3 regions of the Vibrio orientalis CIP 102891 genome follow, and region 3 is predicted to be linked to each of the others. Evidence: predicted binding sites of a transcription regulator. Region 3 holds the regulator's gene; each other region holds the start of a gene.
The links. Region 3 encodes PurR, which represses purine synthesis genes. Its sites were predicted from a motif close to TNANGNAAACGTTTNCNTNA; they were not measured.
Positions count from the first base shown of each region.

Region 1: purT (formate-dependent phosphoribosylglycinamide formyltransferase) is a predicted target of PurR. The motif match lies at 1,939-1,958, and genes of this name have one in related genera.
Region 2: purM (phosphoribosylformylglycinamidine cyclo-ligase) is a predicted target of PurR. The motif match lies at 2,007-2,026, and genes of this name have one in related genera.

Region 1 covers NZ_ACZV01000005.1:829,518-833,412, forward strand. Annotated here, with positions in the region: gene VIA_RS14645 (thiopurine S-methyltransferase) at 1-636, shown strand, start outside; gene purT (formate-dependent phosphoribosylglycinamide formyltransferase) at 703-1,878, opposite strand; gene VIA_RS14655 (cyclic di-GMP phosphodiesterase) at 2,174-3,379, shown strand; gene cdd (cytidine deaminase) at 3,426-3,895, opposite strand, start outside.
Region 2 covers NZ_ACZV01000005.1:205,770-209,664, forward strand. Annotated here, with positions in the region: gene VIA_RS11475 (tellurite resistance TerB family protein) at 1-137, opposite strand, end outside; gene purN (phosphoribosylglycinamide formyltransferase) at 258-899, opposite strand; gene purM (phosphoribosylformylglycinamidine cyclo-ligase) at 902-1,942, opposite strand; gene upp (uracil phosphoribosyltransferase) at 2,120-2,746, shown strand; gene rluF (23S rRNA pseudouridine(2604) synthase RluF) at 2,973-3,895, opposite strand, start outside.
Region 3 covers NZ_ACZV01000005.1:450,416-454,310, forward strand. Annotated here, with positions in the region: gene VIA_RS12600 (TfoX/Sxy family DNA transformation protein) at 138-731, opposite strand; cyclic di-GMP riboswitch class I at 865-952, opposite strand; gene purR (HTH-type transcriptional repressor PurR) at 1,097-2,104, opposite strand; gene torD (molecular chaperone TorD) at 2,315-2,962, opposite strand; gene torR (two-component system response regulator TorR) at 3,199-3,895, shown strand, end outside.

The sequences.
Region 1 (3,895 bases), 380 kb from region 3:
GAATTTTGGCATGGTAAATGGGCGGCCAACCAGATAGGTTTCCATTTGGAAGATGTGAACCCGCTATTGATTCAATATTGGAACCACACTAAGCCAAATCACCAAGATAAAGTCTTTGTCCCGCTATGTGGTAAGTCAGAAGATTTGGTTTGGCTTGCGACGAAGCATGAAGATGTGCAAGGCGTCGAATTAAGTAACATTGCCGTTCGAGCTTTCTTTGCAGAGCATTTCTATACCCCGATGGTGATGCCAGTCAATGGTCAGCATGAGCTCTTTCAGTTTGATGAGCTGTCGATTTATACCGGCGATTTCTTTACTGCGCCGATTCAGCCAGTCGATATTGTTTACGATCGTGCGTCTTTGGTCGCACTGCCACAAGAGATGCGCGCTGAGTATGTGCAAAAAATTAAATCACTACTCAAGCCAGGCGCTCGTATATTGTTGGTAAGCTTGGATTATCAACAGTCAGAAATGGCAGGCCCTCCGTTCTCTGTGGCAGAGCAAGAGATACGTTCACTCTATTCAGAGTTCAAAGTGACCAAACTTTATCGTGATGAAGCGGGTGATGATCATCCAAAGATTGCCAAAAAAGGGTTATCACGATTCGCTGAAGAAGTGTATCTCATCGAAGCTTAAAACAAGCACAATGAAAAAGGCCTGGTCAGTGAACCAGGCCTTTTAGTTTTAATTCGCAAAAGCGATTTAGTAGACGACTTTTACCTTTGCAGCGCTTGCTACTGCGTCTTCGATAGCTTGTTCGATAGTGTCTCGACGGGTGATAGAGACACCTAGGCGGCGTCGACCATCAATGTCAGGTTTACCAAACAGACGCACTTGCGTTTGCGGTAGTGCAAGCGCTTCGCTTAAACCATCAAATTGAATGTCGGTTGACGAGCCTTGGCCTAAAATGACAGCCGATGCCGCCGGGCCATACTGAGTAATGCCTGCGATTGGCATACCTGTAAATGCGCGCACGTGAAGGGCGAACTCAGAGCTATCTTGAGACATTAATGTGACCAAACCAGTATCGTGAGGTCGAGGGGAAACCTCATTAAAGATGACCGTATCACCCTTGATAAACAGCTCTACACCGAAAATACCGTAACCACCAAGTGCGTTTACCACCTTGCCAGCAGCATCTTGAGCGGCTTGTAACGCTTTATCAGACATCGCTTGTGGCTGCCATGACTCACGGTAATCCCCATCTTCTTGGCGATGACCAATTGGCGCGCAGAAGTGCACACCATCAACCGCGCGTACTGTAAGTAGAGTGATTTCGTAGTCAAAGTCGATAAAGCCTTCGACAATCACACGACCCGCACCAGTACGACCGCCTTCTTGAGCGTAGTCCCATGCTTTTTCAACATCTTGAGGGGCTTTGATAACACTTTGGCCTTTACCTGAAGAACTCATCACTGGTTTACATACACAAGGAATGCCGACTGCTTCAACGGCAGCAGCAAACTCTTCATAGTTATCAGCAAAGCGATAAGGTGAAGTGGTCAACTTCAGCTCTTCAGCAGCAAGGCGACGAATACCTTCTCGATTCATGGTGAGTTTGGTTGCATTAGCGGTCGGGACGACGTTGAGCCCCTTAGCTTCAAGCTTGACTAGTGTGTCTGTCGCAATGGCTTCGATCTCTGGTACGACGTAATCAGGTTGTTCTTTAGCAATGATCTCTTCTAGTGCGTTATCATCAAGCATATCTAATGTGTAACTGCGATGAGCTACTTGCATGGCTGGTGCATTTTCATAGCGATCACAGGCGATGACTTCAAGGCCAAGACGTTGACACTCAATGGCGACTTCTTTGCCAAGTTCACCAGAGCCTAAGAGCAGAACACGTGTCGAATTTTTAGCTGTCGCAGTACCAAACATAAATAACCTTAACGTTTAAGAGGAGTAATAACTGTGACGCATAATACTTAAGCTAAGATAAAAAGCAAACGTTTGCGCGGGTTGTTTAATGATTTTATCTACCAATAACGCCCCGTTAGCTTAAATGAATGAAAAGATGATTATTTTCTCGACAATACTGCTTAAGGTCTCAAGTTTTCGCTAAGATATTGATGGATTCGCATCTAAATATGGACAAATTAAGTAAAACCCAGCAATTAGAGATATAATTTTAATGAATTAAACTTTCCTTAACATTTAACTGGCTTCAGTATTCATGCAGTATGACCCGAAAAACTCAGTGAAAATCCCTATCAATACGTTGATGACAGGCATGTTTGTCACCGCCATTGAAGATAGTAAGCGAGTCAACCTAGCGAATGCTGGGCGCGTTTCGTCGCAGCAGGCGATCAAACAGTTGATTGACAATGGTATCAAGTTTGCTTGGGTTGACCCAGAATTGTCGGCAAAGGGCAGCGTGTTTAAGCCTGCCGTTGAACCAGAGCCAGAAGAAGAGACGGCTGAGGAAGTTAAGCCAGTCAAGAAGAAAAAGCTTAGCCGTTTTTCTCAACAACAGAAAGCACAAAAAATCATTCGCGATGCGAAAGGGCTAGCTCAAAAGATTCTAACCCAGACGTTTGAAGGGAAGCCTATTGAGCTAGATGAGCTCGATGTCATGGCTGACGATTTGATTGAGTCTGTGTTGCTTCATTCTGACGCGTTGCATTGTGTCTCAGCCCTGCGTAGCAAAGATGAGTATTTACTTGAGCATTCAGTGAACGTGGCAACGCTGTTAGTGACGTTTGGCAAGTACCTTGAACTGCCGAAAGAGACACTAAAGCAGATGGCGATTGGAGGCATTATTCATGATGTTGGCAAGATTAAGGTCGACGATAAAGTGCTCCATAAACCTGCAAAATTGACGGCTGAAGAGTTCGAGCACATGAAATTGCACCAAGTATTCGCAGGTGAAATTATTGTGACTGTCGATGGCTTAAGTGACGTAAGTCGAGATGTGTGCCTAATGCACCATGAAAAGCTCGACGGTACCGGTTATCCGAATGGGCTAACAGCAGACCAGCTCCCAACACATGGACGCATGAGCTGTATCGTTGATATCTATGATGCGTTGACGGCAGACCGTTGTTACAAGCAGGGGATGAGTCCGGCAGAGGCGTTTAAGATTTTGCTTAGTCTGACGCCCAACCATCTTGATAAAGAGTTGGTCTACAAATTCATTAACTGTATCGGTGTGTATCCGGTAGGAGCGATTGTGGAACTGAGTGATGGTCGAGTAGGCATAGTCTGGACCTCTAATTCGAATGAGCCACTTAAGCCAGAGATCAAATGCTTCTACTCACGAAAATATAAACGCTTTATCGATGTCGCGTTTGTCAATTTAAAGAGTTCACCAGTGAAGATTGAAAGGGCTATTGCCCAAAGTCAACTTGAGGTGGATGCCACTCGATTCTATGAAGCTTAAATATAGAATGGCTAAAAACTAAAAAGGCGCTGTTTAGCGCCTTTTCTTATAGTTCCAAATAACTCATTGGGATATCTGGGTTCAATGCTTCTAGCGTTGATTGTGTCGTCGCTAAGTGACTAATTGTCCCTTCAGACACTTCAACTAATGCAGCAGATTCAATATCTTCAAACTTTTGGCGGTCAAGCAGCAGCTGAATCAAAGCAACTTGAAGTGGTGGCAGGCTAGGGTTGAAGGCTGCATTTTCGGCGTAAGCGCCTTGATACACTTTACCATTCGCCATTTTCAGTGCGATACCACTTAGGTTATGAGTATACGGAGCATGACTGCGATTAAGAGCGGCAATGGCTAGCTGTAGCACTTCATCATCTTCTTGGCTCTGTTTGCCATGATCAATGTTAGTCATTAATGCGGACGTGATACCAAGATCTGCAGGGCCAAATGATTCAGGTAGGTACTCTTGCAATGATTTGCTGTCACGCTCAGGCAGTTGAATTTGCAATTTATCGGCGGTTG
Region 2 (3,895 bases), 240 kb from region 3:
CTAACTAAGCCGCCTCCGACTGCGCCCGCACCAAGGGATTTTAAGCTACTTGAGCTCGAACTGTTTTTAACTTTAGCTTGTCCTTGTTGGACGATATCTGAGTTGAGTGCTTGATTAAGTAGGCTTTTAAGATCCATAGATTACCTCCATCATTTTTTGACAGCTTAATGGGGCAAAGATGAATAGGGGATTAATAATCGCGCAAAATAAAAAAGGCGAGCTGTGAGCTCGCCTTTTAAATAGTGCTAGTGGGTATATTATTCTTCAGCGTAACCGTGCATACCAAGAAGATCGCCATCAAGGTAAGCTTCTTTCTCATCTTTCATTACTAAACGTTCTTCAACCAACCATTTTACAACCATTGGGTAGATCTTGTGTTCTTGAGTTTGAACGCGTTCAGTTAGAATCTCGACAGTATCTTCGTCGAAAATAGGCACTTTAGCCTGTAAAATAACAGGACCACCATCAAGTTGCTCGGTAACGAAATGGACACTAGTACCATGTTCTTCGTCACCTGCGTGGATAGCACGTTGATAAGTGTTAAGACCAGGGTACTTAGGTAGCAGAGAAGGGTGAATGTTGATCATTCGGCCCATGTAGTGGCGAACGAATTCACCACTTAGAATGCGCATGTAACCAGCAAGTACGATGACGTCTGGCTTATATTCATCGATCTGCTTCATCAACTCATGGTCAAAAGCATCACGGGTATCGAACGCTTTAGGGTCAAGGAAGTGTGCCGCAGCACCGGCTTTCTCAGCGCGTTCTAAAGCATAGACATTGGCTTTGTTGGAAAATACCGCGGTAACACGACCAGCAGTAATGTCCTTGTCACATGCATCAATGATTGCCTGCAGGTTAGAACCGTTTCCTGAAACTAAAACGACGATACTTTTCATGCTTATTTGATCTCTACTTGTTCTTCGCCAGCTGCTGCGTTTGCGATCTCACCGATGACCCAAGCGTTTTCACCTTCAGCTTTTAATAGCTCAACCGCTGCGTCTGCTTGGTCTTTAGGCAGAGCAACAACAAGGCCGACACCACAGTTAAATGTGCGGTACATTTCGTGAGTCGTTACGTTGCCTTTCTCTTGTAGCCATTTGAAGATGATTGGCCATTCCCAGCTATTTCCATCAACAACGGCTTTAGTACCTTCAGGAAGTACGCGTGGGATGTTTTCCCAGAAACCACCACCAGTGATGTGAGAAATCGCGTGGATGTCATGCTTCTCAATCATTTTAAGTGCTGATTTGATGTAAATTTTAGTTGGTTCTAGTAGGTGCTCACCGATTGTGCGACCTGCTAGCTCTTCATTTTTGTCTGCGCCAGAGACTTCAAGGATCTTACGGATCAGTGAGTAACCATTTGAGTGAGGACCACTTGAACCGACTGCGATAAGTGCATCACCCGCAGCGACTTTAGTGCCGTCAATCACGTCGGCTTTTTCTACAACGCCAACACAGAAGCCTGCAACGTCGTAGTCTTCACCTTCGTACATGCCCGGCATTTCAGCAGTTTCACCACCGATTAGTGCACAGCCTGCTTGCACACAGCCGTCAGCAATACCAGATACTACGTCTGCAGCGGTATCAACATCGAGTTTGCCTGTTGCGTAGTAGTCTAGGAAGAAGAGTGGCTCAGCACCTTGAACAATAAGATCGTTCACACACATTGCAACTAGGTCAACACCAATGGTGTCGTGCTTTTTCATATCCAAAGCAAGACGAAGTTTTGTGCCCACACCGTCTGTACCAGAAACCAATACTGGCTGCTTATATTTAGTTGGCAGTTCACATAATGCGCCAAAACCACCAATACCACCCATTACTTCTGGGCGACGTGTACGTTTTACAGCACCTTTAATACGGTCAACAAGCGCGTTGCCTGCATCGATATCAACGCCAGCGTCTTTGTAGCTAAGAGATGTGTTATCAGCACTCACAGGGAAGTCCTCGGTTTTTAAGTTGGATATGAAAACGGCGCTATTCTAACAGTGGATAAACCTATATAGCAAACGTTTGCGCAAGTTTTTTTGTGCCATCATTAGGCAGAAATTGAGAACGAAATCGTTTATAATCTGGAGGTTTGATTAAATTTTACCTGAAATCCGGAGATGGAAATGAAAGTTGTTGAAGTGAAACACCCTCTAGTGAAGCACAAACTTGGTCTAATGCGAGAAGGTGAGATCAGCACAAAGCGCTTCCGTGAGCTAGCGACAGAAGTAGGTAGCCTACTGACTTACGAAGCAACAGCAGACTTTGAAACAGAGAAAGTAACCATTGAAGGTTGGAACGGTCCAGTGGAAGTGGACCAAATCAAAGGTAAGAAAGTAACTGTAGTGCCTATCCTACGTGCAGGTTTAGGTATGATGGATGGCGTTCTTGAGCACATGCCAAGTGCACGTATCAGTGTTGTTGGTATCTACCGTGACGAAGAGACTCTTGAGCCAGTACCATACTTCAACAAGCTAGCGTCTAACATGGACGAGCGTATTGCGCTTGTTGTTGACCCAATGCTTGCAACTGGCGGTTCAATGATCGCAACGATCGATCTTCTAAAAGAGAAAGGTTGTAAAGCAATCAAAGTTCTTGTTCTTGTTGCTGCGCCAGAAGGTATTGAAGCTCTAGAAAAAGCACACCCAGATGTAGAGCTTTACACTGCGGCAATCGATGAGAAGCTAAATGACAAAGGCTACATCGTTCCTGGTCTAGGCGATGCAGGTGATAAGATCTTCGGTACGCTATAAGCCGTCGATATATAATGATTTAAAAAGGGAGCCGATTGGCTCCCTTTTTGTTGGAATGAGTATTCCACTCTGTCATTCCATAGAGCGACGAAGGAGAGAGTAGGGAATCTGTTTTGATTGGCCGCTCAATTTGAGAGATCCTCAACTCGTTCGTCCCTGACTCTCGAGGATGACGCGTAGAAATGAAAAGGGCTGACGTATTACGCCAGCCCTTTTGTAGAATCTTCTATTTCTTTAAGCTTAATGTACCGCCGGATTTCGGCTTGCTTGGACGCTGACCGTTATCAGACGCAGGCTTATGGAAGGACTTACCTTTGCCACTCGGCTTGCCTTTAAACTCACTTTGCTTATCACCATGGCGACCTTTCTTGGAGTTAGGCGCGTGGCGGAACTCGTCAGCGTTGCGGCCTTTGAAGGTACGCTGCTTTTGGTTGCGTCGTGCTTTTGATTCTTGGTTTTCTTCGCGGCTATCAAACAGCTTAGCATCGGTCGCGCGACGAATACGCTTGCCTTTGTTATCCATCTTAGACGCTTCTTCTGTGCCGCTTGAGTCTTCACACATAGCAAGAATTTCAGTCACTTCGCTATCGCTTAGGTAACGCCATTGACCGTTAGGAATGCCATCTAGAGAGATGTTCATAATACGTACGCGACGAAGTTTAAATACTTCATAGCCTAGGGCTTCACACATACGACGGATTTGACGGTTTAGGCCCTGAGTCAGGACGATGCGGAAAGAGTATTTGGTTTCTTTGGTCACTGTACAAGGCAGAGTGATGGTGTCGAGAATGTTAACACCTGAAGACATCTTTTTAATGAAGTCATCGCTGATCGGCTTATCAACACGGACCACGTACTCTTTCTCGTGACTGTTACCTGCACGAAGGATTTTATTGACGATATCACCGTCGTTAGTCAGGAAAATAAGACCATCAGAAGGTTTGTCTAGACGACCAATTGGAAAAATACGTTTCTTGTGACCAACGAAATCCACGATGTTACCCGGAATATCACGTTCGGTAGTACAGGTAATGCCAGTAGGCTTATTTAAAGCAATGTAAACTGGTTTATCAGTAGCAGCAGCGATAGGCTTATCATCAACACGGACATCATCGCCTAGTTGGACTTTGGTCCCCATTTCAGGCACTT
Region 3 (3,895 bases):
CTCCATCAAGAATCATGGCCGATTAAAACAAAGTGTTAATAGACTAGACAGGGAAAGCAAGCAGTAAATTTCAACAAAGAAAAAAAAGTCAGCGTAATTGCTGACTTTTTATAAAGGAATAGAAATTGTGTGGTCGATTAATGACTTAATTGGCTGAGCAATTCTTCACGTCGGCTGTGAGGGATTACAGACCAATGTGTGCCGTGAATCGCGCCCTCTAAAGCCCAAAGCAACTCAACGTTAACTTCTGAAGAGTGCGAAGATTGAATGGCTTTAAATGCGTTTACAGAACCGGTTTCCTCTAGGTTCTCAACGCTATCAATCCCGGCTTTCTTTAGCATTCGTTCGGTTGCTAGCCTTAAGTTAGGCAGATCTTTTAGGCGATTAGGTTTCGCTTTTGCTTGCTTTGTCTTTTCGCTGTTAGCTGCCCTTAGAGCAGCTTGGCCAATCTCAAGCGTATTTTCCTGATTCTCAAACCAATCATCGCTGAGGGCGAAGTACTTGGTTACGACAGGGAAGCCACGTTTTTTATAAACGTAAGGTTCTAAGCTAAGAGATTTAAACTGCTTTGCAAGTACGTCATCTGCCCGAACGTGCAACTTATCATTGACGACTAATGCAAACATAGTGTCGTCGGCAAAAATACCGAAGCCACCAAACATTGAGCGAGACTTGATTAGGCCTAACGGCTCAAATAGTCGCATTGAGTCTTTTAGTATTGGTTTATCCATGCTGTGTATTCTCGGTGTATATGTATACGCCACCAATTCAGGTCCGAGAGAGTAGCAAATTTTGCAGGCATATTGTCAATCAGGTGTCATACGATTGCTAGTAATTACAATCTGACGAGTATGCATATTTACCATCGGCAACCCCGCTACCAAACAATTAACTTGTTGAAGGCCGGAGGCTTTGCGTCCCATCCTTTCGAAATGGTTTGCCCTGTTCGTGGCATAATCGAACAATAATAAGCATAAATGGATTTTGGGCTGAGAATCACGTCTCTATAGGATAAATGTGATCTTGCTTCAATAAATAGGCTCAGTTGATACACTTAGTCAATATAGTTCTATTGACTAAGTGTTTGTCAAATAAGTTATTTCTTAATGTTCTGTACGGTATTTCGTTCAACAATTTCTGGATGCATTTCAAAGATACGCTTCTCGTGCTCTTTGTCTTTTATGCGCTCTAGTAGAATCTCAAAGGCGTTTTTGCCCACGCGACGTTTTGGTTGGTGAACGGTAGTCAGCGGCGGCGAGAAATACTCTGCAAGTTCAATGTTGTCGTAACCGATAACGGACATATCTTCAGGGATGCGAATACCTTTCTGCTGAAGACGGCTCATTAAGCCAAGTGCCATGGTATCGTTGAAACAGAAGATTGCGCTTGGCTTGTTATCCATTGCTGCGATTTGGTCTGCTGCGAGTACCGCAGTATCACACTCGAAGTTACCTTCTAGAATCCAATCTTCGTTAACTGGAAGGCTTGCTTCGTTCATCGCGCGCTTAAAGCCACGGATACGCTCCTGACACGCTGCTTTTTCAAAGTGTCCACTTAGGCAGGCAATATCGGTGTGACCATGCTCAATCAGGTATTTAGTCGCTAAATAGCCACCTTCTTCTGAGTTGTCGATGATCTTATCTGCTTGAGAGCTCTCAGGACCCCAATCCATAACCACTTTTGGAATATCTTTGTGGCGATCTAGCATCTCGCTCAGTTCTTCCGTTAAGTCAGAACACATGACAAGAATGCCGTCTACACGCTTTTCAGCCAGCATACGAATATAGTCGCGTTGCTTTTCGTAGATACCACCTGTGTTACACAAGATCAGCGTGTAGCCTTGACGGTAACAATAGCTTTCAACACCATCGATAACTTCTGAGAAGAAAAGGTTTGTTGACTGAGTCACCAGCATACCGATCGTACGCGTGGTATTACACTTCAGGCTACGTGCAACAGCACTAGGTGCGTAGTTTAGTTCTGTCACTGCTTCCATTACTTTTTCTTGAGTAGCTTCAGCAACAAAGCGCGTTTTATTAATTACATGTGACACAGTTGTCGTTGATACACCAGCAAGGCGAGCAACGTCTTTAATAGTGGCCATAAGGTTCTGTCCTGTCGATGACTGCCGCGGAATTATATTCAGTTTAGAATACCGAGACAGAAAGTATCAGAAACACAAAAACCGCTCTATTTAGCGGTTTGTATTTGATTCGTTTGTTTTTATCGTTTGCGGTCACAATTTTAGACCGCAAAACTCTTAAGAGCAAACAAAAAACGCTAAAGCAACCTGCCGGAGGTCACAATGTTGTCTTTATTCGCCTAGCAGATAGCTACAGTCTAAAGCTAAGAAGGCAACAGCAAATGCGCTGATGGCAGAGTAGAAACCGAACTCATCAAATTTCTGGCATTTGTCAGAAAATTGCGGCATCCAGCTAAGCAGGTGCTGACGAATGAACTGCTCTTGGGTTGCAAAAGCTTCTTCAATCTTAGTTTCGTCCTCTGCTTCATTTGAACGAATGATCAAGTTACCCAAGAAATCGAGCTCAATCGCAATGTGATCTGCTGGTTCGTTGAGGTTTTTATCCACCGCAACGCCATGCTTAGCCATCACTTCCTCCATCTCTTTAGCTGGAGTATCGTTGAGCAGGCCTGACTTGCCGATATACATCGATGCGTATGGTAGTGCCGAGTCTTTATCTGACTTTAAGAAAAGATCACAAAAATCAGCCGCTAGCTCAAGTTGCGCATCTTCACGATCCATAAGACGGTTTAGTGCATCAGTAATACGGTCAATTGACGGCTTGAGTTGCTCATTTTCCCCCAGTCCTGTTAGAAAAGAGCGAATTTCAGGTGAATGATATTGTGCAACGTTCTCTTCTGTTAACTCTTTAGCAAAAAGGCTAGACAACCACCAGTAGATTTCGGCACGTTTTTCATTGAATGCTTTGATTTCTTGCATTAGGTGTTACTCCCCAAATAATTACCGACATTGTAACCAATAAAAATGAACAGCGGTAATTACTTATGTGACAAGATAAATGTGATTATTGGCAGATATTAATGGCTAGAGAAGTTTTGTCTTGAATCAATAAAAAATGATCTTTCTAGCTTTTAAAGTGATAAATACTAGAAATGTTACTATTTATGAATAGAATATTAGATAGAGCAAATCCCAATGTAAAATAAGTGGTGTAGATGAGTTATCACGTACTAGTTGTAGAAGATGACGCAGTTACTCGTAGTAAGCTAGTTGGCTACTTTCAAAATGAAGGTTACAACGTCAGCGAAGCAGAAAGCGGCGAGCAGATGCGCAACATGCTACAAAGTAATGCGATTGATTTAGTGATGTTAGACATTAACCTACCTGGTGAAGATGGATTAATGCTGACTCGCGAACTTCGCAGTCAATCAGACATTGGAATTATCCTGGTAACAGGACGCACGGATAGCATTGATAAGATTGTCGGTCTAGAAATGGGCGCTGATGATTATGTCACCAAACCTTTTGAACTGCGCGAGCTATTGGTTCGAGTTAAAAACTTACTGTGGCGAATTGCGGCTGCACGTAACCTTGCTGGCAATGTCGATAGCGACAAAGCGAATGAAAATATGGTTCGCTTCGGTGATTGGACGTTTGACGTTCAACGTCGCGCTTTGAGCCGTAACGGTGAGCCAGTTAAGCTAACCAAAGCTGAGTATGAGTTGCTTGTTGCACTTTCCTCGTACCCGAACCAAGTATTAAGCCGTGAGCGTATTCTAAACATGATTAGTCATCGTGTTGATGCGCCAAACGATCGTACGATTGATGTGCTCATTCGTCGTATGCGTGCAAAGATGGAGTTCGACCCTAAGAATCCGCAAATCTTTGTTACGGTGCACGGTGAAGGCTATA